2 linked regions of the Bacillus pumilus genome follow. The protein of the gene in region 1 interacts with the protein of each later gene in a pairwise test. Links are inferred from orthologs where the notes say so. Each region holds a gene or a part of one and is shown on either strand. Other genes may lie near its edges. The genes, in order: hprK and GKC25_RS04750.

The links.
Region 2: the proteins of hprK (region 1) and GKC25_RS04750 interact in binary tests that used the Bacillus subtilis proteins (3 or more experiments, as listed by UniProt). The link is inferred for Bacillus pumilus from one-to-one orthologs.

The regions. Positions count from the first base shown.
Region 1 is NZ_CP046128.1:3,017,969-3,033,497, reverse strand. The notes cover bases 1-2,903. They hold hprK (HPr(Ser) kinase/phosphatase), read left to right. Parts: upstream 1-937; coding sequence 938-1,870; downstream 1,871-2,903. Other genes in these bases: GKC25_RS15540 (nucleoside recognition domain-containing protein), read left to right, coding at 2,726-2,903; lgt (prolipoprotein diacylglyceryl transferase), read left to right, coding at 1,882-2,706; nagA (N-acetylglucosamine-6-phosphate deacetylase), read right to left, coding at 1-760. Also shown: more of GKC25_RS15540, read left to right, coding at 2,904-3,670; pyrophosphatase PpaX, read left to right, coding at 3,667-4,317; GKC25_RS15530 (acyltransferase), read left to right, coding at 4,319-4,837; GKC25_RS15525 (Rrf2 family transcriptional regulator), read left to right, coding at 4,907-5,335; GKC25_RS15520 (NAD(P)-dependent oxidoreductase), read left to right, coding at 5,421-6,062; GKC25_RS15515 (C39 family peptidase), read right to left, coding at 6,280-7,074; GKC25_RS15510 (ATP phosphoribosyltransferase regulatory subunit), read left to right, coding at 7,308-8,483; hisG (ATP phosphoribosyltransferase), read left to right, coding at 8,476-9,117; hisD (histidinol dehydrogenase), read left to right, coding at 9,114-10,403; imidazoleglycerol-phosphate dehydratase HisB, read left to right, coding at 10,400-10,984; imidazole glycerol phosphate synthase subunit HisH, read left to right, coding at 10,984-11,622; hisA (1-(5-phosphoribosyl)-5-[(5-phosphoribosylamino)methylideneamino]imidazole-4-carboxamide isomerase), read left to right, coding at 11,619-12,356; imidazole glycerol phosphate synthase subunit HisF, read left to right, coding at 12,353-13,111; bifunctional phosphoribosyl-AMP cyclohydrolase/phosphoribosyl-ATP diphosphatase HisIE, read left to right, coding at 13,108-13,737; GKC25_RS15470 (tetratricopeptide repeat protein), read left to right, coding at 13,868-15,328. UniProt on the Bacillus subtilis protein: Catalyzes the ATP- as well as the pyrophosphate-dependent phosphorylation of 'Ser-45' in HPr, a phosphocarrier protein of the phosphoenolpyruvate-dependent sugar phosphotransferase system (PTS).
Region 2 is NZ_CP046128.1:967,637-983,206, reverse strand. Bases 166-3,109 are described here. They hold GKC25_RS04750 (HTH-type transcriptional regulator Hpr), read left to right. Parts: upstream 166-1,299; coding sequence 1,300-1,920; downstream 1,921-3,109. Other genes in these bases: GKC25_RS04735 (hypothetical protein), read left to right, coding at 3,076-3,109; GKC25_RS04740 (DUF3267 domain-containing protein), read left to right, coding at 2,475-2,993; GKC25_RS04745 (YhaI family protein), read right to left, coding at 1,898-2,242; GKC25_RS04755 (YtxH domain-containing protein), read left to right, coding at 756-1,112; GKC25_RS04760 (hypothetical protein), read right to left, coding at 436-627. Also shown: more of GKC25_RS04765, read left to right, coding at 1-165; more of GKC25_RS04735, read left to right, coding at 3,110-3,261; GKC25_RS04730 (YjcZ family sporulation protein), read right to left, coding at 3,315-3,404; GKC25_RS04725 (YjcZ family sporulation protein), read right to left, coding at 3,550-3,636; GKC25_RS04720 (peptidylprolyl isomerase), read left to right, coding at 3,798-4,682; GKC25_RS04715 (sporulation YhaL family protein), read right to left, coding at 4,736-4,963; 3'-5' exoribonuclease YhaM, read right to left, coding at 5,080-6,027; GKC25_RS04705 (ATP-binding protein), read right to left, coding at 6,090-8,879; GKC25_RS04700 (metallophosphoesterase family protein), read right to left, coding at 8,896-10,110; GKC25_RS04695 (YhzD family protein), read left to right, coding at 10,283-10,471; GKC25_RS04690 (enoyl-CoA hydratase), read right to left, coding at 10,503-11,276; GKC25_RS04685 (hypothetical protein), read right to left, coding at 11,306-11,494; GKC25_RS04680 (cation:proton antiporter regulatory subunit), read left to right, coding at 11,847-12,344; GKC25_RS04675 (cation:proton antiporter), read left to right, coding at 12,348-13,571; GKC25_RS04670 (lysine N(6)-hydroxylase/L-ornithine N(5)-oxygenase family protein), read right to left, coding at 13,607-14,881; GKC25_RS04665 (coproporphyrinogen III oxidase), read right to left, coding at 14,957-15,570. UniProt on the Bacillus subtilis protein: Negative regulator of protease production and sporulation.

The sequences.
Region 1 (15,529 bases):
TCAGCTCGGTATGAAGATTCTCGTTCGTAAGAGCAGCTCCCACAGCATTTGGTTCACGATGCTGAAACGAACTCAGTGCATTATAAAGATGCGTGACATGGCGTGCACCATGCTTTGCTGCTAATTCAATCATGTCATGACGAGCATTCGTATGTCCAATAGAAGGAATGATGTTTTTTTCTTGCAACAGAGAAAGAAAAGCAAAGTCAGGGTCTTCCTCAGGTGCAAACGTGACAATTCGAATAAGCTGTTGAGAAGCATCCAGCCATTTTTCAAAAAGAGGGAGATCGGGCTGCTTTATCCATTGAACAGGCTGTGCCCCTGCTTTATCTTTAGAAATAAAAGGACCTTCAAGATGGATACCTAAACATTGTGCCTGAACTCCTGCTTGTTCTTCATTATAATGTTTCCACTGAGAGACATTTTTAAGTGCTTGCTCTATCTCATGATGGTTTTGAGTGATGGTTGTTGCTAAAAAACTTGTCGTTCCTTCTGATGGTAAGTTGTTAGCGAGTGTATTCATGGCTTCTGATGTCGCATCCATCATGTCTGCTCCATATCCGCCATGGATGTGAATATCAATCATTCCGGGAAGTAAATAAAAGTTTTCCCGGGAAATATATACTTTTTCATAATTTCCTGTCGGTGGTGATGTTGAAATATAGTCAATCTTGCCGTCGCGTAAACCGACAAAACCGTTTGCAATCATTTCAGTCTTTGTCACAATATGAATATTGGAGAGCAATAAAGAGCTGCTCATGATTGTGCCCCCTTTAGTCATTGTCTTTGACTTAGTTTACCCTTTTTAAGTATAGTTGTCTATACCAGTGAAACAGATGAAACAGGATCAGGATAAAATACTGTTTTGGGATCATGATTGAAAGTGATAAAATAGAGCTGTATTTCTGAATCGCCTGTGATAAAAGGAGGAAGAAGCGTGCCGAAAGTTCGTACGAAGGACATAATGGAACAATTTCATCTTGAACTGGTAAGTGGGGAAGAAGGGATTAATCGTCCCATTACAATCAGTGATCTTTCCAGACCAGGTATTGAAATGGCTGGTTATTTTACATATTACCCAAAAGAAAGAGTTCAACTTTTAGGGAAAACAGAGCTTTCTTTTTTTGAACAACTCCCAGAACGCGAACGAAAGCAGAGAATGATGTCTCTTTGTACAGATATTACCCCTGCAATTATTTTGTCACGAGATCGTGAAGTGCCGAAGGAATTAATTGAAGCTTCAAATGAAAATGGCGTCCCTGTGTTACGATCAAGCCTAAAAACGACAAGACTTTCGAGTCGGTTGACCAACTTTTTAGAAAGTAAGCTTGCACCAACGACCGCCATTCATGGCGTGCTCGTAGATGTATATGGTGTAGGTGTATTGTTAATTGGAAAAAGCGGAGTAGGAAAAAGTGAAACAGCCTTAGAACTAGTGAAGAGGGGACACAGGCTGGTCGCAGACGATTGCGTGGAAATCCGTCAAGAGGATCAGGATACGTTAGTTGGAAGCGCACCAGAGCTGATTGAACATCTTTTAGAAATCCGTGGATTAGGCATCATTAATGTGATGACCTTATTTGGAGCCGGTGCTGTCAGAAGCTATAAGAGAATTACGATTGTGATGAACCTTGAGCTTTGGGAACAAGGCAAACAGTACGATCGTTTAGGACTTGAAGAAGAGAAGATGCGAATCATCGATACAGATGTACCGAAGCTGACCATCCCTGTCCGGCCAGGACGAAACTTAGCGGTAATCATTGAGGTGGCTGCGATGAACTTCAGGTTAAAACGCATGGGACATAATGCGGCGGAACAATTTACAAGTAAACTTGCCGATGTCATTGAAGACAATGGCCAGGATGAATAGGAGTTGTCTATATGAACGAAGCGATTCAGCCAATTGATCCGATTGCTTTTCAGCTCGGACCTCTTTCGGTTCATTGGTATGGTGTGATCATTGGGGTCGGAGCCTTGCTGGGACTCTGGCTCGCACTGAGAGAATGTGAGAAGAGAGGAATCAATAAAGATACGTTTATTGACTTAATCTTATTTGCGATTCCAATAGCCATTATTTGTGCACGAATTTATTATGTATCCTTCGAATGGGATTACTATCAGCAGCATCCAAATGAAATCATTAAGATTTGGAATGGCGGAATTGCTATTCACGGCGGGCTGATAGGTGCTGTGCTGACAGCGATCGTCTTTACAAAAGTGAAAAAGGTATCCTTTTGGAAAATAGCCGATGTAGCAGCACCTAGTATTTTACTAGGGCAGGCGATTGGTCGCTGGGGGAACTTTATTAATCAGGAAGCGCATGGTGAGGCGGTTTCAAGAGCCTTTTTAGAGAATTTGCATTTGCCAGAGTTTATCATTAATCAAATGTATATTGATGGGACCTATTATCACCCAACGTTCTTATACGAATCATTATGGAATCTTGCCGGTGTTGTGATCTTGATTTTATTACGCAGAACATCGCTGCGCAGAGGCGAAATCTTCTTGTCTTATTTAATCTGGTATTCAATCGGTCGTTTCTTCATTGAAGGGATGAGAACGGACAGCTTGATGCTGACAGAACATCTACGAATCGCTCAAATGATTTCGATTGCCATTTTTGCAGTGGCTGTTCTGCTGATGTTCTTTAGAAGAATGAAAGGATACGCATCGATTCCTTATAAAGAGAACACCTCATCGAATTAAGCAGGGGGGATCAGAAGAGATGGGAGAGACATGGAAAAACGGCTTAAAAGCAGGGCTATCGACAACTTGGACACTTGGAAAAGTCATCTTTCCGGTTACCATTCTCGTCAGTATCTTGCAGCATACGCCTGTTATGGATTGGATCATACAATTCATACGGCCATTTATGGGGTTGTTTGGTCTTTCAGGAGAAGCGGCCATTCCGCTTGTATTAGGAAATGTGCTGAACTTGTATGCGGGCATAGCCGCCATTCTGACACTAGATCTTCCTGTGAAGGAAGTGTTCATTTTGGCCGTGATGCTGTCCTTTTGCCATAACCTGATCATCGAATCGACAGTGGCAGCAAAGGTTGGACTCAGAGTGTCTGTCATTTTGCTGGTCAGAATCAGCCTTGCTGTTATTTCGGCTATTGTCATTCATCTCGTTTGGCAGGGAGGCCAGGAGCCGGCACAATATGGACTGCTGACGGCAGCTCAGACGGCTGATGTGCCTTCCAGCTGGTACATGATTGTCCTTGTCGCTTTACAAAAAGCCGTACTCGGTGTGCTCCAGCTCGCCTGTATCGTCATCCCTCTCATGATCATCATTCAATTCATGAGAGATTTAGGATGGCTCCATACGCTGTCTAAGTGGCTGTCTCCATTTACGAGAATGCTTGGAATGAAAGAAAATACGTCGATGACAATGGTAGCTGGATTAACCATCGGTCTGGCATACGGAGCCGGCGTGATGATGAAGGCAGTGGAAGAGGACGGCGTGAGTAAAAAGGATTTAACCCTTGCCTTTATTTTCCTTGTTGCCTGCCATGCAGTGGTCGAAGATACGCTGATATTTATTCCACTTGGGATTCCTGTGTGGCCGCTTCTTGTCATCCGTCTGATATCTGCTATTTTATTAACAGCTGCCATTAGCTATATTTGGCGGAAGCGGGAGCTTGCAGCTGTTAGAAAGGAAGCCATATGAACGAATCAACTATTAACACCGTGCTATTTGATTTAGATGGCACATTAATCAATACGAATGAATTAATTATTGCTTCATTTCAACATACGCTTGATCATTATTATCCTGGTCAGTACAGCCGTGAAGAGATCCTTCATTTCATTGGTCCATCATTGTTTGATACATTCTCTGCGATGGACCCTGAGCTAACGGATGATATGATTCAGATGTACCGAACGTTTAATCATGAACAGCATGATCTGCTTGTGACTGAATATGAGACTGTTTTAGACACATTAAAAGTCCTGCAGGATCAAGGATTTAAACTTGGGATAGTCACAACAAAAATACGTGATACGGTTTTAATGGGTTTGAAGCTGACAGGTTTAGAGCCATTCTTTGAGGTGATTGTGACGCTCGATGATGTCCAAAATGAGAAGCCGCATCCAGAACCTGTCCAGCTGGCATTATCCAAGCTTGGCAGTGATCCACATGAAGCGGTGATGGTCGGCGATAATTATCACGATATTTTGTCTGGTCAAGCGGCAGGGACAAAAACAGCAGGTGTTGCTTGGTCGATTAAGGGAGAAGAGGCCCTTTTAAAGCATCGCCCTGATTTCATGCTGAAGAAAATGAGTGATCTCCTGGCGATTGTTGGAGCTGATTGAGTTGAGAAAAACAGATCGTTATCCTGTAAAAGGGGTCAATTCGTTACGACAAGTCTATCGGACGGTTTCCTTTTTCAAAGTGGTGAAAAACTTTATTTTCATTCAAATAGCACGGTACACGCCTTTTATGGGAATGAAAAATTGGATATACCGAACCTTTCTTCGTATGAAGGTCGGCGAGGATACGGCGTTTGCCTTAATGGTCATGGTGGATCTCATGTTTCCTGAGAAAATCAAGGTCGGTCGAAATAGTGTGATTGGCTATAACACGACCATCTTGTCCCATGAGTATTTGATTAAAGAATACAGACTTGGGGAAGTCTATATTGGTGACGAAGTCTTAATTGGAGCTAATTCAACCATTTTACCTGGTGTAACCATTGGGGATGGGGCGATCGTATCGGCTGGTACACTTGTTCATAAGGATGTTCCAGCAGGCTCATTTGTTGGAGGAAATCCAATGCGCATGATTTATACGAAAGAAGAAATGAAAGCACGTCAATCTACGTCTGCTGAGTAGCTCGGCAGACTTTTTTGTTGACAATATGTTATGGTGTAACTATAATGATTACAACAGAGGTGAGAAAACATGAAAATCAGCAGCAGATTCACTGTCGCTGTCCATATTCTGGCCTTGCTATCACTTGAAAAAGGATCATTACAGACATCGGAGGATATCGCGGGAAGTGTGAATACAAACCCAGTGGTCATCCGCCGCATTATGAGTAAATTAAAAAAAGCAGGCCTAATCTCAACGAGTCTTGGCAAAGGTGGTTCTCAGCTGAACCGCAGTGAAGACGACATCACGCTGCTGGATGTGTATAAAGCGGTTGAAGTGGTGGATGAGGGAGAGTTGTTTCAAATCCATGAAAGCCCAAATCCTGACTGTCCGATCGGTGCGAATATCCAGGCTGTGCTTGAGTTAATCTTGTGCCGCGCTCAAAGTGCGATGGAGCAAGTGCTTGCTGAGATCAAATTAAGTGAACTAACGCAGGTGTTAATCAAAAAAATTGGATGATTATTCAATTTTTTTTACCTCTGTTGTAACTATACTGGTTACACCTTTATTTATCAAATAAAATCATTTTACAGGAGGAATTCATATGAAGATTGGTATTATTGGCGCTACAGGTAAAGCAGGACAGGAAATTGTAAAAGAGGCTCAATCTAGAGGACATGAAGTGACAGCCATCGTTCGAGATGCACAAAAGGTGACTAATTCATCCGTAGCTGTTATCGAGAAGGATGTGTTTCATTTACAAGCAGAAGACATCAAAGGCTTTGATGTCATCGTCAATGCATTTGGTGCACCTGCTGGACAAGAGCACCTTCACGTAGAGGCTGGGAAAAAGCTTATTGATATTTTGAAAGAGATATCGGATACGCGTTTAATCGTTGTGGGCGGAGCAGGCAGTCTATTTGTTGATGAGGCTCAAACAACAAGACTTGTTGATACACCAGAATTTCCAAAGGAGTATGTGGCGACTGCTTCACAGCAAGGTGAAAACCTAAAAGATCTTCAACAGACCGAAGGATTAAAATGGACTTTCCTCAGCCCTGCTGCATTCTTTGACCCAGCAGGCAAACGCACAGGTTCTTATGTGAAAGGGAAAGACCAGCTGATTGTCAATTCTAAAGGTGACAGCTATGTGAGCTATGCCGACTACGCCATTGCCCTTGTCGATGAAATTGAGCAGGCTGCCCATGTTGGAGAACGTTTTACCGTTGTATCTGAAGCAGAATAAGTCGTTTCACTGCTGCTAAAAACCATGAGTGAGAAGTCTAACGAATTATCTCTCATTTTTACTAAAAAAAGGTTGAATACTTCATTGTAGGCGGAGGAGTAATGACAGCTGCAAAGCTTGAAGACCGCCTGAAGGAAATACTAGAAAGATCATCATGAAAAAACATCCTCTATACGGCTAGAGGATGTTTTTTCATGTTTTCAATGAGAAAGGTGTTCTACGCTTTAATGATAATCGCCTGCCGGCCCATCTGTTCCCAAGAATCCTCAAACTGATCGCGATCGACTTTTTGATTCTTTTCACCGTATGGGTTATTTAGGTAGACATGTTCCTTGTCATAGCCCGTGATGACCACGCTATGCATATTAAAGCTCACATCTATTTTGCCATTCGGGGTATTCCATGTTTCGATGTTATCTATTTTGTCGAAGGTGGATGTGGTAATCACCCAAACAGGATACCCTTTTTCAAGTGATTGATAGATGGCTTTTTTGACAGGTTTTCCGCTTAAGTCGACGACTTGAGCGCCCGCATATTTTTTCGCAAGCTGATAAATAGGTTCATGGTAAACACCAAGACCTGGTCCATTCTCCATATCGCCTACAAACCCGTCATGCGGGTCTCCTTTTAAGCCATTTTCATAATTGAGCGGAACACGTTTGATTTCATTTGCCAATGCGTCTTTCGTCACTTGCTCATAACCGCTGTAATGAAGAAGCATCGCTAAGCTTGTGACTTCGCATCCATTATAAAGCTTTGGGGCATCCATTTGATTGTAGAGGATGACGTCCATGGCTTTTTTACTTCCTTTTAAAGAAGAATATGTGTTGTCTGTTTTTTTCGTTGATCGTGTTTCTTCAGCTGCGAGTGCCGTATCGTTTTCTTTTTCTTTGGCTGCTTCGTGTGGTGAAGCTGCCTTCTTGACTTGGTCGATTTGTGTCACGTATATAAAGCCGAAATAAACAAGGCATGCGCACAACAAAGTTAAGATTAATGTCTGGATGAACTTCACTGTAATCTCCTGTGTTATTCAATATTTTTAAGTATTATAGCACGTTCTTTTATCAAACATGCAGAAAAGGGACAGGTGTCACTTGAATGTAATAATTCCACAAATTTTTCATGAAAATAGAGAGAAAATAAAAATGATTGATTTAATTACTTTATTTTGTTAGCATATTATCATATTAGCGAACTAAAGGATTCGGAATTTTTTGTTTTAATGTGTTGGAGGTGCAGAAGAGCATGTTTATGTTTGAGAAACCATATGGTATGCGGGATTCATTACCAGGATTGTATGAGACGAAGAAAAAAGTGAGACATTCATTAACAGAGGTCATGAATGGCTGGGGTTACCGTTTGATGGAGACACCAACGCTTGAATTTTACGATACAGTCGGTGTTCAATCGGCGATTACAGATACACAGCTCTTTAAGCTTTTAGATCAGAACGGGCAAACCCTTGTACTCAGACCTGATATGACGGGACCTATTGCGAGAGTGGCGGCTTCAAAGCTTCATGAACAGGCGTATCCGCTTCGCGTTGGGTATGCGGCCAATGTGTTCCGGGCGCAGGAAAGAGAAGGCGGAAGGCCATCAGAATTTGAGCAGGTCGGAATTGAGTTGATTGGTGATGGGTCGATTAGTGCAGATGCTGAAGTGATCGCGCTTGTCGTATTTGCATTAAAAAATGCCGGGCTAAAGTCCTTCAAAATCGCGATCGGGCATGTCGCTTTAGCAGAGACGTTATTTGTAGATGTATTGGGAAATACAGAGCGTGCAAACGTCCTCCGCCGATTCTTATATGAAAAGAATTATGTAGGATACCGCCAGCATGTGAAGCAATTGCCACTCTCCTCCATCGATAAAACGAGGCTGTTACAGCTTTTAGAGTTAAGAGGCGGCCAGGAAGTCACAGAGCGGGCAAAGGAAATCGTCGTTTCACAAGAGGGAAAAGAGGTGCTCACACAGTTAAAATCGCTTTGGGAGACACTTGAAGATTACGGCTGTACAGAATATATCCGTTTAGATTTAAGCATGGTGAGTCATATGAGCTACTACACGGGCATTTTGTTTGAAGTATTTGCAGATCATGTTGGGTCAGTCATCGGAAGTGGCGGCAGATATGACCAATTGCTGGCTCATTTTGATGCACCTGCACCAGCTACAGGATTCGGACTTCGATTAGACCGTCTGCTTGAAGCGCTTGATGCAAAAGAAATCAATGAGCCGCAGGAGGCAGTGATTTTTAGTAAAGAACAACGGCTGGAGGCTTTTGCTTTTGCAGAAAAGGAGCGGTCAAAAGGGAAAAAGATCGTCCTGCAAGACTTAGCAGGGATTGAAAATATTGACGCGATGACCAAGGCATTTGAGCAGGTGACTTATTTTATCGGCGCTAGAAAGGGAGAGTCAAATGGGTAAAGTGTTGACGATGGCGATGCCAAAGGGCCGGATATTTGAAGAAGCAGCTGGGTTGTTGAGACAGGCGGGATATCAGCTGCCAGAGGAATTCGAGGATTCAAGAAAGTTAATCATTGATGTACCGGAAGAAAACCTCCGCTTTATTTTAGCGAAGCCAATGGATGTGACAACTTATGTCGAGCACGGTGTAGCGGATGTTGGCATTGCAGGGAAGGATGTCATGCTCGAAGAAGCTCGTGATGTGTACGAAGTGCTCGATTTAAACATCAGCAAATGCCATTTAGCGGTTGCCGGATTACCGGGAGCCAGCTGGGGCGGTGTCGCGCCGCGTGTGGCAACAAAGTACCCAAATGTCGCATCTTCCTATTTTAGAGAACAAGGGGAGCAGGTGGAGATCATTAAGCTGAATGGTTCCATTGAATTAGCACCGCTCATCGGACTCGCCGATCGTATTGTTGACATTGTCTCTACAGGTCAAACACTCAAGGAAAATGGACTTGTTGAAACGGAGCATATTTGTGATATTACGTCACGGTTTATTGTCAATCCTGTGAGCTATCGGATGAAGGATGCGGTGATCGATGAAATGGCGCAGCGCCTTGCAAGAATCATTGAAGGGGAGGAAACATCATGAACATCACCTACATACAAGAAGGTGAGACAGAGACACTCTCACTCAAGCGGACTTTAGATACAGGCACGGAAGAGCAGCGCCTGGCTGTTCAGCGGATTATACAAGAAGTGAGGCTAAATGGTGATCAAGCGGTACAATCTTTTACAAAGCAATTTGATGGAGTGCTGCTTGAAGATCCGCTTGTCACAGAGGAGGAAATGACAAAAGCCTCCGAACGCATGGACCCAGCCATGATTCAGGTGATCCAAACGGCTATCCGTCATATTCGCACATACCATGAGCGTCAGCTGACATCCTCTTGGTTTTATCACCAGCAGGATGGCTCGATGCTTGGACAAAAGGTGACACCGCTCGATGCAGTCGGTGTGTATGTCCCCGGCGGAACAGCTGCTTATCCCTCATCTGTTTTAATGAATGTGATTCCGGCGCTTGTCGCTGGTGTTGAACGAATTGTCCTTGTCACACCTCCAGGGAAAGATGGCCATCTCTCAGACGCTGTACTGGCTGCTGCAAAGGAGCTCGGTATTTCTGAGATGTATAAAATGGGCGGTGCGCAGGCGATTGCGGCACTTGCCTATGGAACAGAAAGCATCCAGTCTGTTGATAAAATCACAGGTCCAGGCAACATATATGTAGCGCTGGCAAAGCGGGAAGTATTTGGCCAGGTAGACATTGATATGATTGCCGGTCCAAGTGAAATTGCTGTTCTAGCAGACGATACAGCAATGGCACGTGAGGTGGCGGCCGATTTACTTTCGCAGGCAGAGCATGATGCACTGGCATCTAGTATTTTGGTGACACCGTCTAAGACACTTGCTGAAAACGTGCAGGCTGAGATGAAAACGCAGCTGGATACCTTGCCAAGAAAATCAATCGCCGCACAATCCATACAAAATCATGGCCGTATATACGTGACAGATTCCATGGATCGTGCAGTAGACGTCGTCAACCAGTTAGCGCCAGAGCATTTAGAAGTGCTGACAGCATATCCAGAATCACTTCTTGGTCAAATCAAGCATGCAGGGGCGATTTTTTTAGGGCGTTATAGCCCTGAGCCGGTGGGAGATTATTTTGCAGGACCAAATCACGTGCTGCCAACCAACGGAACGTCTAGATTCTCCAGCCCGCTTGGTGTGACCGATTTTCAAAAGAAAACGAGCATTATTTCATATAGTCAAGAAGCGTTTGAGACACACAGGGATAGCATTGCGGCTTTTGCCAGATTAGAAGGGCTCGAAGCGCATGCAAGGTCGATTGAATCGAGAAAGCGGGAGGAATCGTCATGAGACAGGCGGAAACAGCGAGACAAACAAATGAAACGAATATTTCGTTAGCGTTAGAGATTGATGGGGAAGGAAAAGCAGATATTCAAACAGATGTCCCTTTTATGACACACATGCTTGATTTATTTACGAAGCATGGACACTTTAATTTGACCGTCGATGCGAAAGGAGATACGGATGTTGATGATCACCACACAACAGAAGATATCGGCATCGTGCTTGGGCAAATGTTTAAGGAAGCGTTAGGTGATAAAAAGGGAATTAAGCGGTATGGCTCCAGCTTTGTTCCGATGGATGAAACGCTTGCCCAGGTCGTGGTCGACTTAAGCAATCGCCCTCATTTGGAAATGAGAGCGGCCTTTCCAAGTCAAAAGGTCGGTACCTTTGATACAGAGCTTGTGCATGAGTTTCTTTGGAAGTTTGCGCTAGAAGCTCGTATAAATCTTCATGTGATTGTTCACTACGGAACCAATACGCACCATATGATTGAAGCCATTTTTAAAGCGATGGCACGTGCCCTAGATGAGGCAACAACCATTGATCCACGTGTGAAAGGGATTCCTTCGACAAAGGGGATGCTCTAATGATCGGAGTCATTGATTACGGAATGGGAAATTTGTTCAGCGTATCAAAAGCATTGGAACGAGCAGGTGCCAGTTATATCGTCTCCTCTGATGTGGAGGAGCTCAAAAAGGCAGATGCTTATATTTTGCCTGGGGTCGGTTCGTTTCGTGATGCGATGCAGCTGTTAAAACAGACAGGACTTGAAGAGTTTATCCACCAAGTTGTGCAGGAAGGAAAGCTGCTATTTGGTATTTGTCTTGGGATGCAGCTGTTATTTGAAGAAAGTGAAGAGGCAGGACGTACGAAAGGTTTGGGGCTGTTAAAAGGGCGTGTCGTTCTTTTAAAGGATCGCGACCAGGATGGGCAAAGGCTGAAGGTGCCTCATATGGGGTGGAATGAGCTCACATTTCATCAGCCCTCCCCATTGTTTGATGGTGTACCGGAAGGATTTGCGTACTTTGTTCACTCTTATTATGTAAGTGATATGAATCCAAAAGAGCAATTAGCAAGTGCGGATTATGGCGTTCAAGTACCAGCAGTTGTCGGCAAGGGGAATGTGCTTGGCGCACAGTTTCACCCTGAAAAAAGCAGTACAACGGGAATGGCGCTGCTCAAACAATTTATTCAATTAGCAAACGAACAGAGGGTGAACAAATGAGTGAATTTACATTGTATCCAGCGATTGATATGAGAAATGGCAAATGTGTACGGCTTGTGCAAGGAGATTATGATCAAGAAACCATTTATGGAGATTCGCCGCTTGATATGGCTGCGCGGTTTGCAAATGAAGGAGCAAAGTGGATTCATCTCGTTGACTTAGATGGTGCGAAAGCAGGGAATCGCGTCAATCATGAGCATGTACTGGCGATTGCTTCATCCTTAGATGTGAATGTACAAATTGGCGGCGGCATTCGGACAGAAGAAGACGTTGCCTTTTATATAAACAAAGGTGTAGCTAGAGTCATCCTTGGCAGCTCCGCTGTTTCTAATCCCGCCTTTGTGAAAAAAATGCTGGCGCAATATGGGGAGAAAATAGCGATTGGGATCGATGCGCGAAATGGCTTTGTATCGACTGAGGGGTGGCTTGAAACGTCGAAAGTGAAGGCGGAGGAACTCGGCAAAGAATTGGCAAAGGAAGGTGCGGAGGTCTTTATTTTCACGGATATTCAAATGGATGGCATGCTGTCTGGACCCAATGTGGAAAGTACAGTTCGTTTAGCAGAAGCTACTGGCAAACAAGTCATTGCTTCAGGTGGTGTAAGCGCGCTAGCTGATCTTCAAAAGCTGTCAGTACAAAAACAGTCAGGTGTTTCTGGTGCGATCATCGGAAAAGCCCTTTACACGAAGCGGTTTACTTTAGCTGAAGCAATTGAAGGGCTTGACCGCGTATGATGACAAAACGAATCATCCCATGTCTCGATGTGAAGGAAGGGCGTGTGGTCAAAGGGGTGCAATTCCTCGGCTTAAAGGATGCTGGTGATCCGGTAGAATTAGCGCAGATGTATGATGAGGAAGGTGCGGATGAACTTGTCTTTCTTGATATTTCTGCCTCTCATGAAGGCCGGAAAACGATGGTGGATGTGGTCAAGCAAGTGGCGTCCACTCTTGCCATCCCTTTTACGGTAGGCGGCGGAATTAACCACCTTGATGACATGAAGCGCTTATTAAGAGCGGGTGCAGACAAAGTATCTGTGAACACAGCGGCAGTTTTAAGACCAGAACTGATTTCAGAAGGCGCCGATTTCTTTGGTTCCCAGTGCATCGTCGTCGCAATAGATGCAAAGTACGATGAAGAGAAAAAAGAGTACATGGTCTACACACACGGAGGGCGCCGTCAAACGGATATAGAGGTCAGCGATTGGGCAAAAGAAGCCGTGCTGAGGGGAGCAGGAGAGATTTTACTGACAAGTATGGATGTTGACGGTGAGAAAACAGGCTTTGATCATCGATTAACAAAGCTTGTGTCAGAAGCCGTCACCGTGCCTGTCATTGCCTCGGGAGGCGCTGGCAATGCCCAGCATATGCTGGAGGCATTTACAAAAGGAGAAGCTGATGCAGCATTAGCAGCCTCCATTTTCCATTATAAAGAGACTTCAATTCAAGAGGTAAAGACATACTTGAGAGAACACGGGGTGAAGGTCAGATGAAACAGGCAAACGAATTATCCTTTAATGAGGCAGGCCTGATACCTGCGATTGTACAGGATGCTCAAAGTAAGGAAGTATTGACATTGGCGTATATGAATCAAGAATCCTATGAAAAAACACTGGAGACAGGGGAAACATGGTTTTACAGCCGGTCGAGAAACGAGCTTTGGCACAAAGGCGCCACATCTGGGCATACTCAGCGAGTCACATCCATTCGATATGACTGTGACAAAGATGCTCTGCTTGTTCTTGTCACACCAAGTGGACCAGCCTGCCATACTGGCAGCTATAGCTGCTTTTCGGAAGAAGGCGTGAAGCTTCAAACGGAAGAGCAGGATCGTTTTGCGATTTTAAATGAACTTGAACAGGTGATTGCAAAACGTCAGACAGAAATGCCAGAAGGCGCTTATACAACCTATCTATTTGAAAAAGGGGTCGATAAAATCCTAAAAAAGGTAGGGGAAGAAGCGTCAGAGGTCATCATTGCAGCGAAAAACCGGGATCAAGAAGAATTGAAATGGGAAACAGCCGATCTCCTGTATCATCTGCTTGTGTTATTACGTGAACAGCAATTGCCGCTTGATGAGGTATTAAAAGTATTAAAAAAGCGTCATCAAGGTGAGTGAAAAGCCGGGGGCACCTCTGGCTTTTTGTTTTTGAGTGAAAAACAAATCCTTCCTTTTCTTTTGTTCTATGTGACGACTCGTGAAGTATGTTATACTACACACGGTACACTGTTCGAAATGGAGGGTATCGGTGAGTAAATACACTTCTCAAAATAATCACACACAAGTCGTCCAGCTATTCCAAGATGGGCATTACTTTTTTCATAAAGGTCTAAAAGCTTATAGAGAAAGAAATCTATCTAAAGCGAGTAAGCTGATACAGCGGGCTATCGTACTTGAGCCTGAAAATGTAGAAATGCTATCACAGCTTGCCATTATTTATACTGAAATGGGTCATTACCAACAATCAAATGAACTGCTTGATTTCATACTTGAACATATCGATGAAAACATGTCTGAGTGTCACTATTTTAAAGCCAATAATTATGCGAACCTAGGACTCTTTCAAGAGGCATATAAGTCAGCTACTGCCTATGCTTCATTGGAAGAGAACGGGGAATTTGCAGATGAAAATGACGATCTCCTCGACCTGCTCGATATGAGCGACGAAGAGGACGAAGATTTTCCTTACGATCAGGATGACCTGATTGTCAAGCAGGATCAAGCGAATCACTTGCTAGAAAGCGGCAGGCTTGATGAAGCCATTGAAATGCTGGAACAGATGATTGTTGAGTATCCAGAATTTTGGTCAGCGTATAATAATCTCGCTTTGGCCTATTTTTATTCTGGTCAAATCCATCAGGCGAAAGAGATGTTGAACCGGGTTCTTCATGAAAATCCGGGTAATCTGCATGCCCTTTGCAACCAGCTTGTCTTCTATCATTATGAAAAAGAAGAAGAAAAGGTCAATACGTTAGCGAAGCAATTAACGCACGTGTATCCAATATTAAGTGAACAGCGTTATAAGCTTGGCGCAACATTTGCCCTAGTTGGAGAATTTGAATGGGCCTTTAAATGGCTTTATTCTTTGTACAAAACAGGCTTTCAGGGAGATAGTACATTTTTATACTGGCTCGCAAGCGCAGCTTATTATACAGGCCACAAAACGCTTGCACAGACGGTTTGGAATAAGATGGTCGAAGAAGATATCGATGCAGATGAAATCAAGCCGTGGCAGGATAAACCCGAGGAGACTGAGCCAATGGTCTCCATTGAGGAGCGGCTGACTGCGTACTATGTGAGCAAACAAAAAGGGGAACGTGACGTTCTTCAATCTGTCCTTGATGCACACGCAGCGAAAACAGCCTTCGAACAGCAATTCATCGAACTGCTCTTATACGAAGATGAAATGGAAGTGCGGTCGTTTTCAGAAGATGCGGTTTTCGCAAAACAGGCGGCATCCAGCTTGGAAGAAGCTGTTCAGCCTGACAGCCATATGCCTTATTTTTGGTTATTCCATATTATTCAGCAGGCACGTGCTTCTGGCGTAGATAAGAAAAATGCGCCTGCATGGGCAGCAGCATCTTATTATTTATGGATGAAGGAGCAAGAAGAATCAGCTGTGAGCAAAAAAGAGATTGCAGCCTCTTTTCAAATCAGCGTTCAAACACTGTCTAAATATGAACAAGTCATTTGTGCGTTAATCGATTAAATAGGTAAATAGATTCAGCAGATTGCAGCATGGCCGAAAAGGTCATGCTTTTTTCTTGGATAAAAAGGTGGGATTTGCAAGGATTTGGCGAAGTATGACAATCACGACATGTTTTTGAAACATAAATGTAATAAAAATATTAGCTCATTTTGTCGATGTCTCATGTATAATGAAAATCGTGGATTAAAACAAAGACATATA
Region 2 (15,570 bases), 2.1 Mb from region 1 along the record:
TTTTCCCAAAGGTACAGCATGTAGTGGTTATTGCCCTAGTAACTGGCGTCATTTCTGCATTAACAACGGGTTTCCCAGGCGGACAAATTCCAAATATGATTGATAAACCAGTGACAGCCTTTATCTTCCTAGCCCTTTTCTTATCTTGCTTGAAGATAAAGAACAAAGTGGTGCTGACCGCTGTGTTAACTGCGATTGGAACCATCGTATCCGGCGTGATTTTCCTATCTGCCGCTTTACTAATTACTGGACTGCCAGCTGCATTACCGGCACTTCTTGTGGGCGTTGTCCTTCCAGCAGCCGTGATTAATACCATTGCCATGGTATTTGTCTTCCCAATTGCTCAGTCCATTCTAAGGCGTGCAAGAATGATAGAAGTTGCTTAACGAATAATCGAACCTCTTCATAATAGATGAAGAGGTTTTTTTCATGCTTTTATAAAAGAAAAAGGGTCAGCAGCAAAATGAGGAGCGAAATCCCTGCACCTGCCGCACACACAAGTGCTTTTTGCTTTAATACATGTTTTGGCGGATAAGACCCTGCATACCCCAGCTGTCTTGCATAATGAATAGAACCACCTGTAAAAACGACACCGATACACGTAAAAACGAACAGAAAGACAGACAACCTTCTCCCCTCCCTTTTCTTCAAAAGTATGCTAAAATAAAGCAAGCTATGTATGGAAGTTCAATGAAGCTGATCGTCAGCTCAGAGAGAACATGCGAATGTGTAAAATTTGACTAGAGGTGATTTGAATGGCTAGTGGACGTTCTTTATTAACAGGATTATTTGTAGGCGGTCTCCTCGGAGGTGCGGCAGTGCTCCTGACGACTCCCTCTTCTGGCAGAGATGTGCGCGGAAAGATGAAAGACGGCTATGACAAATTCGAAGATACGCTGACAAGATTAAAAAGAGATGGACAAGCTTTAAAAGAGCAAATTGTTGAAACAGCAAAAGAAAGCGCAGAGGTCATTAAAGAAGTCGGAACTGAATTACAAGCATCGATTCAGCAATGGCGCGAAGAAATCAAACCTCACCAGCAGGACTTGCAAAAGGAAATTCAGGAAATTGAGGAAAAGCTCAAACAACTGGAGAAAACCTTACAAAACTAATATACTCACGAAAAAATATTCGTTTACAAAAGTGTGCGGGGTGCGTATCCCGCACTTTTTTTGTTGAAAAAAGGTTATTTTGTCAATGTTTTTCATGAGTTTTAAAAATTCTTGAATTTTCAGCTTTATTAATCTTTATTTTATTGGCATAATAGAATTACAAGAAAAAGAGAAGTAGGTGAAATGGATGAATCATTCGGAACAGCCTTTCGATGTAAAAGAAGCACTTTTATTCAGTCAAAGAATGGCCCAATTGAGCAAAGCTCTTTGGAAATCCATTGAAAAGGACTGGCAGCAGTGGATCAAACCGTATAACCTAAATATCAATGAACATCATATTTTGTGGATTGCGTATCAATTAAAAGGAGCTTCAATATCAGAAATTGCAAAGTTTGGCGTCATGCATGTATCAACGGCGTTTAACTTCTCCAAGAAACTGGAGGAACGAGGATTTTTAAAATTTTCTAAAAAGTTAAACGATAAACGCAATACGTATATTGAGCTAACGCCAAAAGGCGAAGAGACATTCCATAAACTACTTGAAGATTATGACCCGGCACGAACTGGTATTGTCAAAGGCGCACAGCCGCTTCATGACATTTACGGAAAGTTCCCTGAGATTTTAGAAATGATGTGTATTATCCGAAACATCTATGGTGAGGATTTCATGGAGATTTTTGAGAAATCGTTTTCAAACATTGAGAAGGACTTTTTGAATGAGCGAGGAAAAGTCACGAAAAAGCCTGAGGAACTTGAAGACTCAGCTGATGCAGCAGAAAAAGCGGCTAAAGCAAATCAAATTGTTTAATGATCTTTATAAATTCATTCATTAACGGCTGAAACAGCCCTTGATCATGCAATGCAAATATCGTCTCATGCACATCCAGCTTTTCAATTAACTGTCCTGCAAAAAGCGCAAGCATATCGTCAAACATGACGTAGCCTTGTGCTTTTTGCTTGTCCATTTCCTCTGAAAGCTCAGCACAAATACGCTCAATTTCCTTCGCCTCTTCTTTCGATACCCGCTGCCTGATCAATAATGCATAATATGGATAACGGCTCATATCGGTCGCCGTCAGCAAAAGTTCCATATAATATTCGAGCTGGCTCATTCGTTCCTCAATACTCATGTACGTTCCCTCTTTCTCTTAGTCTTTCTATTTTAGCCGAAATTACTCATTGACGAAAGAGACGAACCTCCCTCTTCTGTCTTTTTTTCTTGAAAAACCCAAAGTTTCCTCTCTTTATTCCATATGAAGGCAACATTTTATTTTTTTTCAACAAAACCATTGATTTTTATCCTCAGGAAGAGTAAATTATCTTGAGATATTCAATTAGTTTTTTAAGATTGGAAGGATGAAAATGAATTGTTGGAAAACCATTAATCTTGAAAAGGATTATGGTTATACGAGACTGCTGATTTCAGCTATAAGTCTTGCTATACTTTTTTTCATTATGGCTTTTTTATGTTTTCAACTGACTCATCCTGAAACGAGACTAAGCAGCCACAACGCACCGCTTTTTGCTGTACTTTTACTTATGACATTGCTTGTCCACCGTGTGGTTCACTTGATCCCAGTGATGAAAAACAAGAAAAAAATGACGCTATTTAAACGAAATTGCTGGAAGCGTGTGCCAAAGAAAGTAATGCTTTATTCACTTCTCAGTCCATTTTGTGTGATTTCAACGCTTTACTTTGTGTTAGGCGTGGCGTTTCCAATGTATGCACACTATTTTATCATCATCGCAAGTATTCATGCAGGCTATTGTTTGCCTGACTTTTTATTTGCATGGAAACTGCTCAAAGCACCTAAATCCTGCATCATCGATCAAGCCCAAGACGAGTTTGATATTTTAGTTGACCAAACTTCCTCATCATAAGGTTTTTAAAGCCAACTTCTATCTTTTTCATAAAAAATTTGGTAATGTAGTATGGGAATAGCATAGAGAGGGGGGATCTCCGATAGTTTTATTTTACTTCATCGTCTTTGCCGCGTTTATTGTGTATTCAATAAACAGGCTTACTAATACATTATGCCTTGTCAGAGAGATTCCTGAAGAACGGCAAGATAAGGTGTTTCGCTTTATCAATGTATCGATACTGATCTTACTGATCTCATCATTTGTTGAAATTACCATTTCTATTTAAGATCAAAGCAAAAGCTGCCAGTTTGAGGGCAGCTTTTTGTGTATATTGATTGATTAGCAAATCCAAGATGCACCGATAATGATCAATAAGATGAATAACACGACGACTAGTGCAAAACCGCCAGCAAAGACTTCTCCTCCCATGTAAAAACACCTCCTGCCAGTTCTTGCTCTGTTCTAAGCTCAGTGTATGCAAAAAAAATGAAAACGTTTAGGCACCTGTCATCGTTTGAAAAAAGAACCGCCCGCACGCATGGCAGGACGGCTCCTTTCTGTCACAGCGATTTAATTAGTAAAGATATGCTGCACCAACGATGATCAGCAAAATGAATAGCACGACCAATAAAGCAAACCCATTAGAATATCCTGCTCCCATATAATTCAGCCTCCTTTTTGTGATCACTATATGTGTATGCCGCGCGCAAATTTTTGACTAGACGAATGCCCTCCCATTTGCATTTCTTTTTACAGCGTGTCACAATATGTTATGATACAAGCAATGATAAATAAATTGGAAAGATTAGGAGTGTTTTTTGAATGAAAAAAATGGCTTTAGCAGCTGTAACAGCAGTTAGTGTTTTAACTCTTGGCGCATGCAGTAGCGGTGATAAAGATGTCATCGCAACAACAAAATCAGGAGATGTCACAAAAGAAGAGCTTTATACAACTCTTAAGAAACAAGCAGGTGGAGATGCTTTAAATCTACTTGTTCAACAAAAGGTTCTTGCTGACAAATACAAAGTATCAGATAAAGAAATTGATAAGAAAATGGAAGAATATAAAAAGACACTTGGTGAAGATCGTTTAAAACAACTTCAAGATGAATTCGGAAAAGATTACATCAAAGATCAAGTGAAATATGAGCTGCTGACTCAAAAGGCTGCCAAAGCTAACATCAAAATCACTGATAAAGAAGTAAAAGCGTATTACGATGACCTAAAAGGGAAAATCCGCGCAAGCCACATTTTAGTAGCTGATAAGAAAACAGCTGACGAAGTGGAAAAGAAATTAGATAAAGGTGAAAAATGGGATGCCGTTGTGTCTGAATATTCAACTGATACCGCTTCAGCAGCACAAGGCGGCGATGTAGGCTGGTTCGCAAAAGAAGGCCAAATGGACGAGAACTTCAGTAAAGCTGCTTTCAAACTAAAAGTGAATGAAATCAGCAAACCAGTGAAATCACAATTCGGCTACCATATCATTAAAAAGACCGAAGAACGCGGTAAATACGATGACATGAAAGCAGACTTGAAAAAAGAACTGCTTAACCAAAAACAAGCAGACACAAATGAAATCCAAACGATCTTAAACAAATTGGTGAAAGATGCCGATGTGAAAGTAAAAGATAAAGAACTTGAAAACACATTCAAAGAAAAGTCTCAACAACCCGCACAAAATCAACAACCTCAACAAAACCAGTAATCACAAAAAAAACCTCTGCCGTGATCGTGCAGAGGGGTTTTTATATGACCTGATTAAGCAATCGAGTCTTCATGTGCCGCCGTATCATGTGATCTTTTCACTTGCTGATCCTGACGTCTACGCTCTCTTTCTTGTTCCATTCGCTCGATAAAAATTTCTCCTTCCTTTTCAATAAAGGATTGATCAATCTCTTGCTCCTCTTTGGCCGTTGTCATTAATTTATACGCACAGAAAATAATGCCAATGATACATGCATACACCCACCATGGAAAAAACAACATTTTTTCATCGCCTCCTTTTTTCAGAACAGCTCTCTCTTCCTTTGTGTTACATGCTTATGCGAAAAGAAGACAAGTTATGAAAAAAACGCCCGCAATAAACGGACGTTTTGACATGGTTATTCGTGATGAAAGGTTGGTTTATAAAATGAACGATTCTCTAGCGCAAAAATACGTTCTGTATATTCTCCTGGCTTCACATGCTCAAGCGCACGATCCATCATATTCATCTTCGCATCTAAATTATCAATATAGTGGAGTATTTCGGCTTCCTTCACCATTGGTGGTTTCGGGCTGCCCCACTCTCCTTTTCCGTGATGACTCAGTACTAAGTGCTGTAAAATCAGAATTTCTTCTGAATCAATGCCAAGCTCTTCTGCAGCTTTCGCAATTTCTGTCACCATAATCGAAATATGACCGATTAAATTCCCTTCCACCGTATAGGTGGTTGAGACTGGGCCCGAAAGCTCTTTGACTTTTCCTAAATCATGAAGAATGATGCCTGAATATAAAAGATCTCGATCTAATGATGGATATAGGTCAACAATTGATTTAGCCAAATGCAGCATGGACACCACGTGATAAGCAAGACCAGAGACAAATTCGTGATGGTTTTTTGTCGCTGCTGGATAGTCAGCGAATTCCTGTCCATATTTTTTCAGCAAATGCCTTGTAACACGCTGTATATTAGGGTTTTTCATATCAAAGATATATTGCATAATCGTATCCATCATATCATGTTTTGGAATAGGAGCTGTTTCGAGAAAATCATCAATTCGAATTTGCTCATTTTCAGCAACAGGGCGTATATTCCTAAGTTTCAGCTGATTCCTCCCGCGATAATGATGAATATCGCCTACTACCTTCACAATGGTTTGCGCGGCATAGGTTTGTTCATCATTCTGCTTTGCATCCCATAGTTTCGCCTCAATATCTCCACTTTGATCTTGAAGAATTAACGTTAAAAATGGTTTGCCATTACTCGCAATCCCTTTAGTAGATGATTTAATTAATAAATGCAGGTCAACTTGTTCGCCGACATCATAGGTCATGATCCCTTTAGCCATTCAATAAAAGCTCCTTCCATGTTTCTGCTCATATAAGTATAACATAAGTCATTATTTGTCAATCATTCAACTGCTAAACTCGTAATCTGTCCATCTTCTGCTGCTTGCTTCATATGCTCATGACAGGTGAAATAAAACAGCTGTGTTTCAAAACGTGTGAGCTCGTTCATCATCTCCAGCACTCTTCCTAGACGAACGTGATCGAAATGAACGAAGCTGTCATCCATCATAAACGGAAGCTGACAATCTTGCTGATGAGACAAAGCGAGCGCAAAACGAATCGCCAGATAGATCTGTTCACACGTTGCCTGTGAAAGCTCCTCTGGACGGAATATTCGTCCATCCATTCTTTTCACCATCAGCAAGTCATCTTCAGGTGAAAATAAAATCGCTTCATAACGATCATTTGTTAACGGTTGAATAAAACTTGAGGCTGTTTGAAGCAATGCAGGCAGCCTTGTTTCTTTATGCTCATTCAATTTTTCTCGTATGACGGAGCGGACAAGCTGAATTGCCGCCCATTTTTTTGCGAGGTGCTTCGCATGCTCCTGCTCTGCGGCAAGCTGATGAGTCAAATCAGACACCGTTCCAGAAGCTTCTATTTGCCGGATTTCCACCGCTAGTTCTGCTAAACGTTTTTCCATATTCTCCGCATTCAATTGAACGTCATGAAGGTGCTGCCTTGCTTCTGCACACTCCTCTTCAAGGAGAGGTAATCCTTTGCGAACAATCCATTCCTCCTCATCAAAACAACCGCTTCTATGAAGCTCTTGATTTAGCTGCTGCAAATGGGAAAGCCGTTCCCGGTATTCTTTAGATAGATGAGAAAGCACTTGGTAATCTTCTTTGGACTCTGCTTCTACTTGACGAAAAAGCTCGCCAGTTTGTTTTTCGTAATATTGAATTTCCCCTTCTAGTGTCGTGAGCTGCTGGATCGCATGTTGAATAGATACGTGCAATGTCTGGCGTTCTTTTTCTCTTCTCGCCTCATCTTTCAATATCTCTTGAAAAGCTGAGATATTCTCCTGAATGGTTCCTTCCTTTTTTTGAAGGATACTGCTTAACGCTGAAACCCTGCCCTCATAAATCGATTGCTGATCGGAAAGCATGCCTATTTCACGATGAAGCTCCTCATATGCCGCTGTATTCATTTTTAATTGTTTTAGGATATGGAAGGCCTCTACTAGGAAAGAAAGCTCAGACGACAAGCCAAGCTGTCTCTTCTTTTCCTCTACTTGCTGCTGGACAGGTTCCAGCTCTAGCTCCCAGTCTTCATATTGCCGAATGATTCTTTCGTACAGAAGCTCCTTCTGCCTCATAAGTGTTTCAGCTGAAGCTGCCTGCACTTGAAATGAATCAAAGGCCCCTTCGCCGCTTCTTTGTTTCATAGGGCTCATTTGACTTAATGGGTAAATGAGAAAGAAGAGAAAAACAGAAAATCCCGCAAACAAGAGCGTGATCCACCACTCTGTTAAAAAGAATAGAACAAGCAGAAGCACCACATCAAATGCGATCAAGCCTCGGAATAACGACGCCCGGGAATGAATCGGTTTCTTTTTCGATCTTGTCCCCTTCGCATCATCTTCTGCTCCGTGCTGTCTGACTTGCTGTTCCTTTAATCCTTTTAGAGCGGCTTCTGCTTCGTCCAGCTCATGTCTTGCGTGATCAAATCGTTCATCTAACTGCGCTTTTCTATCCATGAGACGAACGTATTGAGTGACAGTCTCCTTTAATTCCCACTCAAATTCAAGCGAATCGTCAATTTGTTCGAGCTTTATCGGGCGCTCCCACTTTAGCTTTGCTACCGCTTCGTCTATTTTTTGTTTCAATGAATCACGGTTTGCTCGACACTCTGCTATGTGCTTTTTCACAAGCTCAGCATCAGCTGCTTCATCTACGACTCGTTTCATCTCCATTATGGTATCCTTGTCATAGAGCGGTTGAACTTGTACGAGTGAGGTTTGCAAATGGTCTAACTTCTGCTTCAGTGCAGTCAATTGAGCCTTTTTCGGGTGAAGGTGTGATTCTAGTTTATCCAGCTCATGCTCTGTTTCTGCTCTAAAACGTTTGAATCGGTCTGGATAGCGGGCTAATTCCTTTTTTAATTCCACTTTTTTCTCAATCATGGGATAAACTTGAATGGATTCAGCCAGTTTCTGAATGTGTTCCTCAGCTTGCTTCATTTCACTTTGAAGCTTTTCGATCGTCTCTGTTAATTCAGATTGCTCCCGTTTCTTTTCGGTATAGCTGCCTTCTACCAATCTCGCTTGTTTCAGCTGACCTGTCAGCTCTTTTAAACGATCAAGCTGCTGGTTTAATTCAGGCTTGCGTCCATTTGGTTTAAACAGCTGCTCCTGCTGCTTTAGCAGCCTGCTATCCATCTTGGTGGCTGCATCCGAGCCAAATAAACTTGAGAAAAGTAGAAATTCGCCTATTTGGTCCTGGTTTAAGGCTTGGACATTTTGCAGTCCAAACACATCAAATGAATAGATTGATTGATATAATCTGCGATCCGTTCCCTTTAAAAGTGTCTGTAGAAAAGCTTCGTCTTTCACTTCACCATTCGGTAAAAATACCTGTGCTTGCCCACCGCGATCGGACGTTCTCTCAATATGAATAACGCCTAACTCATCATCTTGGCAAGTAAGGGAACCACCATAAAAAGAACCCTGTTTCGTCTTGTACATCTTGTTTTTCGGAAAACCAAATAACATCGATTCAATAAACGTTTTCAATGTCGTTTTCCCCGATTCATTCAGGCCGTAAACTAGCTGAAAACCGTCATCAGAAAAGTGAAAGGTCCGATTTGAAAATTTCCCGAAATGGGCGATATGGAGTGAACGTATTTTCATTGTGCCTCTCCTTTTCTCATAATTGCTTTAGCTGTTCTGTCAGCAGCCTTTGTGCTTCTTCTTTTATATCCACTTCATCCTCTTTTGTGAGAGCTTTTCCTGACTTTCTATAGGTTGGGTGACGCTTGATCGGTGATAGAAGCTCTTCATATGCCTCAAACTGTGAAATTTCAGCAGTGAGTTCCTTCAAAAAAGAATCTTCTGGATAGACGACATCCTCGTTTGTTCGGCAGTCAATCGATATCACCCAAACGAATACCTCTTCATCTTCTTCCTGTTCATGAAGAACGGTCAACAGCTCCTCAAGTACCTCAAGCTGAGTACGCTCAAAGTAAGGAGGAGCATCACCCGTCAATTCAATTTTCACAAAATGAGGGACGCCCTCCTCTTTCAGCTCACTGATTTTGCTATCCACAAGTGTCACAAGATCCGTCATATGAACCGTTTCTGTCATGTCTATTGCAAGTGTCTCAAACATCACATCCGCACAGCTAATAAATTCCGCTGTCTCAGAATCCTCGGAGAGTTGAATAACGTAACAGCCTTTCTCTCCTGTTTCTTTAATATGTCTGCCCTGCATGTTACCAGGGTAAATAATCAACGGGTCTTCATGCAGAAGGGCTCTCTTATGTATATGTCCAAGCGCCCAATAATCGAAATCCCGTGAAAGAAGCTGCTCAAGCTGAAATGGTGCATACGCATCATGCCCTTCTTGTCCGGCTAATGTACCGTGAAGCATCGCAATGTGATAGGCAGCATCTGTCGTTTTGACATAATGAGATGTCATATTTTCATAGACAGCCCGCTCTTTGTAGCTAAACCCATAAATACTTGCAACAAGCTGCCCCCCTCTATAGTAGGATTGCTCACTTGGTGTACTGCTTGAAAAAACGTGCACATTCTCAGGCCACTCAATCGGTGTCCATTCACCGCCTAAATGATCATGATTACCATAAATAATAAAGACGTCAATCCCTTGAGTTTGCAGTCTTAGAAACTGATTTCTTAAAAACAGCTGTGCTTTCAGACTGCGATTGGATTCGTCAAATAAATCTCCGCTCAGCAGCACAAAGTCTACTGCTCGAGCAATGGCGAGATCAAACATATTCTTCGCACTTTGAAATGTACTTTCTTTGAGCCGCTTAAATGGTAAGCTAGGGATATTCGACATTCCTGCAAATGGACTGTCTAAATGTAAATCTGCGGCATGAATAAAGGTGAGCTTAGTCAAACGTCTATCTCCTTGTCCGATACTGTCATTGTCCATATTTTATCATGCCATTTTTACGAATGCACGTTCTATCGCTCTCATTCTAAAAAACACAGTTTTAAGAGCTAAAAAAGAGGTTTTGCCTTATTCATTGTTTAATTACATAGAAAAGCAGAGGAAAGGGAGATGAGGAATGGAGAAGACATACTTTTTAACTGTATTTGACCGGTCGGGTGAGACCTTATTAAATGAAAAAATCACAACGGATAGTGATGAAAAGGCAAAGGAATTAGGGCGCCATCGCTTAATCGAACAGCAATACACGAAGCATTCCCACCGGCTCGTTGATGATGCAGGCAAGCTTCTTTTATTTGAACGTTAAAAAAACCGGCATTCGCCGGCCTCACATTCGTTTATACGTTCTGAAACACAGGTCGTCTTTTTTCTAAAAAGGCCTGAATGCCTTCCTTATGATCATGACTTTGCCTCAGTCTTGCCTGTGCTGCCCTCTCCTTTTGAAGAACGGCTAGCAGCTCAGGTTCTGACTGCTGAAAATAGATCAGCTTTGTTTCAATAAATGCTTGAAGCGGCATGTTCATAAACGGCTTCACACATACTTTTTGATACGCATCGACTTCATCCTGAAACACCCCGTCTGCAAGGCGCAGTTTTAACGCTTCTTCAGCCGGCAGCTTTTGTCCGCTCCAAATCAATTGTTTCGCGGTTTGTTCACTGACTCTTTTTGTGAGAAAAAAATGCCCTCCGCCATCTGGAATTAACCCTACTCCATTAAAATTCATGGCGAGCTGTGCATCCTGATGCATAAACAAGTAGTCACAGCTTAAAACAAAGCTAAAAGCAAGGCCTGCCGCTGACCCGTGGACAAGGGCAATCGTCACTTTTTTCATACCGGCTAGAGAAAGTGTAATTCCCTCGATCAAATCCATCACACGATGGAAATCTTCTTCACTTTCCTGCTTAAGCATCATGCCAATATCTCCGCCTGCTGAAAACCCTTTCCCCGCTCCCTTGATCACAACGACTTTTGCACTGCTTTCTTCCGCTGCATCACACGCCTCTTTGAATTCAGCAAACATGTCCACATGAAATGAATTATAAGCATCAGGCCTGTTGAAAACGATTTCAAAAATATCCCCGTCTAACTGACAATTGATATATGTCATCATCCATCCCCCTTTTCTTTTAAACTCATGACTTAATTCCATTTCAACCCGAATAATCCCTTTTCCTCTTCATAAAAAATTTCAAGATCAATTGATACCAAAACAAGCATAATTGTTGAAACAAGAAATATATTTTTATATAGTAAATGAAGAAAGAAAATGATTTTGAAAGGGGGAGGATGATTGATAAGGTGTTCCATATTCATATTGGTTAGTTTCATCGTCATGTTTTCTCCTTTTTCAAATGTCGTTTTTGCTCCACAGGCAGAAGCGAGTGCACCTAGTCTTATTTCTCCATCCATCTACGATGAAGAAATTCAAGCTGTGAAGACACCTCCATTTTCAAAAAAACATGCCTCCTCTATTCTGTTAAAGAACAGATTATCACTGGCTGATTCAAAGATTTTTCTTCTCAAGCCTGCTCCATCAGCTGCGTTATCCATTGATCTATGTTTTTTGGAAATGAAGTGTGCGATCCCCATTATGTGTCAATCAAATTACCTCTACTGATTCATTTTATTTCATCCGTATTACTATATGAAAAACACAACCTATCATATTCGGAGGGATAAAATGAATATTAAAGAAAATGATCTTCCTGGGATCGGAAAGAAATTTGAAATTGAAACGAGAAATAGAGAAAAAATGACGATAGTGATTCATGATGATGGCAGACGGGAGATTTATCGTTTTGACGATGATGATCCAGATGAAGTGCTGTCCACCATTTCTCTCGATGATGCTGAATCAAGGCAAATCGCTGCGATTATCGGCGGCATGGTGTATAAACCGCAGGCACTTGAAACCATTGAAATGGCCTTCAATGACTTAATGATTGAATGGTTTAAGGTGGAAAAAGGCGCAAAAGCGGTTGGACATACACTCGGTGATTTAGATGTGCGGCAAAACTATGAAGTCACCGTCATTGCGATCATTAAACATACAAATGAAAAATTACTGAACCCTGGTGCCGATTCGATTATTGAAGCAAATGATACGATGGTCATTTCAGGCGAAAGAAAACACTTAAAGCGATTGATTCGTGATTTTCTTTCTAGAGGGGGAGAGTGATGAATGGATCATTTAGTCTTTGAAGTTGGGACGGCGCTGATTCTCATCGCCATCGCCAGCTTAATCGCCAATAAAATAAAATTCTCTATCATCCCTTTTCTCATTGTCCTCGGTATGATCGTTGGGCCGCATGCTCCAACCATCGGGATCATTGATCTAAAATTTATCGAAAGCACCGAAATTATTTCGTTTTTTGGCAGAATGGGCGTCTTGTTCCTTCTTTTCTATCTTGGACTTGAGTTCTCTGTCGGAAAGCTTATTAAATCGGGCAAATCCATTGCTGTCGGCGGATCTATTTATATTTTGATTAACTTCAGCTTAGGACTGCTTTACGGTTTTATCACAGGGTTTGGGTTCCTTGAGGTTCTCATTATGGCAGGGGTTATCACGATTTCATCCAGTGCCATTGTGGCCAAAGTCCTTGTTGATTTGAAACGGACTGCGAACCCTGAAACTGAGTTAATTCTTGGGATCATTATGTTTGAGGATATTTTCCTCGCTGTTTATTTATCCGTCGTATCTGGTCTTGTCCTTGGAGATGCCACAACGGTTAGCGGTGCCTTATTATCCATTTTCATTGCTTTTGGTTATATGATGCTTTTCTTTATCATCGCACGTAAGCTGCCAAAACTATTAAACAAGTTGTTCGATATCCGTTCGAACGAAGTGTTCATCATTGTGATTTTTGCGGCTTTATTCTTTGTCGCTGGTTTCTCAGAGACAATCCATGTAGCAGAGGCCATTGGGGCACTCTTACTTGGTCTTGTTTTCTCAGAAACAGAGCACTCTGACCGCATCGAACATCTTGTGGTTCCATTTAGAGATTTCTTCGGGGCCATGTTCTTCTTCAGCTTCGGTCTCAGCATTGATCCATTTACATTAGGTGATGCCTTCTGGCTTGCGATCGGCGCTGTGATTCTCACCTTCATTGGGAACTTCACTGCTGGAATGTTCGCTGGAAGAAGAGCTGGATTTTCTCATAAAGCCTCTTCTAATATTGGATTAACCATCGTATCACGAGGAGAGTTTTCAATCATTGTAGCCGAGCTCGGTATTGCGGGCGGACTTGCCGCTACCTTGAAGCCATTTGCTGCATTGTACGTCTTAATCCTTGCGATTTTAGGACCGCTTGTGACGAAGGAATCTAAGCGAATTTATCAAATCCTAAACAAAATCTTCAAATGGAAAACAGAAAAACCAAAAGTGAAAAAGGAAACAACGATCTAATGAAAAAGGGCCCTATGCTTGGGCCCTTTTTCATCTTATTCAAATTGCTGAAATGCTGTTTCTTGCTTGACTGACGCTTCTTTCATCCCGCGAATCGTTTGAATCACTTTCTGGTTGCGGTAGATGGATAGTTTTAAATTGGTCGCCGCTGTTCCATGAGAGTGATCAAGATGCGTGAATGTAAAGAAATGATGAGGGCGCTTGTCTTTGAACACAAGCCTGAAGTCTTCTGTCACTTTAAAATGCTCTTCACTTTCCCATTCAATCAAAGGTTCATACGCACTAAACCACGCCGGGATATTCGGAGTGTACCCTGTAGCCAATACGGCACGATCAGCTGTTATGCTCTTTTCTTTCTTTAGCTGCCACTGCTTTAGGTGCAGCTTCAGGGACTGATTCTCCTCCACCTGAATCGCTTCAAGCTCGGTCATTGGCTGAATCACCACAGATGGCTCTTCACCTGTAACAGACCGATGATACAATTCCTGATAAATACGCGAGAGCGTCGATGCATCTATACCATTTCTTAATCCAGTCAGCCTAGGCAATGTGTTCATTCGTTCTTCATAAGGAAGCGAATGGAAATATTCGACGTACTTCGGTGTAAATAGCTCCTGGCCAAGCTCTGCCGTCTCCAGCTCTCTAAATTCACTAGATCGCGTAAACCACGAAAGCTGCTGTCCTTTCTTTTGATGCTGAAGCAGGTCTAAGAAGATTTCGGCTGCACTCTGCCCAGAACCAATCACCGTCACCGACTCAGCTTCATGAAGTTCTTCCTGCTGGTCTAAATAACGGCTGCTATGTGTCACATATGGCAGTGCAGCATCAGGCACATCGACAGGAATCATCGGTTTGCTCCCTGTTCCAAGCACGACATGCTTTGCACGATACTCAGAAAGCGATCCATCCTTCAATCGCCGGACTTTCACAAGATAACCACCTTGGCAGTCCGTCACTTCCTCTACCTTCATCCCAAATTGACAGCTATCTAATTCACCTGCGACCCATGATAAATACTCATTGAATTCTCTTCGCGGAATGTCAAACTGTTCAAATGTATAGAACCGGTGAAGTCTATTTGATTCATGTAAATAATTTAAAAATGTATACCTGCTCCTTGGATTCGCCATCGTCACAAGATCAGCTAAAAAGGAGACTTGTAAATCCGTTCCTTTGATCAGCATACCAGGATGCCAGGCAAACTCGGACTCCTGTTCAAAAAAACAGCATGAAACATCTTCATACTCCTCTAACAAAGCCGCCAAACCTAAATTGGCGGGCCCAATCCCAATTCCGATCACATCAATCATATGTACACCTGCTTTAACTTTTTATCACTTATATACCCTTTTACAAATGAAAAAAACACTGCGTCACCGCAGTGTTTAAACGTGAGGAACAAATAATGACTCAAGAAATTCAATTTTCTCTTCGGTATAGTGTTCATAGCGGTCATTATACGATTTTGGATCTTTTGGATTGGCATACTGCGTAATTTTTCCTGAACGCGGATCAATGAATTTACTAGCAGCACCGCATCCAATCCCAATGATTGTCTGCACTTCTTCCATAATAATGATATTATACAAACTTTCCTGTCCATCCAGTGAATACCCGACATTTTCAAGGTTCCCTAAGATGTTTTTTTGTCTATATAAATAATAGGGATGATAGTCATGTGCTTTCGTCCAAGCGACCGCTTCATCCATCATACGTGTGATTTCTTCCCGGTCTGCTACTTGATATTTGTCCTTATTGCGCGTCATCTCAGAAGCTCTTTTAAAGGAGAGCGTATGCACAGTTAACGATTCAGGCTTAAGTTCTTCAGTCTGCTGCAAGGAATGCTGGAATTCCTTTAGCCCTTCTCCCGGCAAACCAATAATTAAGTCCATATTAATGTTATTCATGCCATACTGTCTTGATAAGTGATACTTTTCAATCGTTTCTTCTACACTATGGTGCCGGCCAATGGCTTTCAGTGTTTCATTCTCATACGATT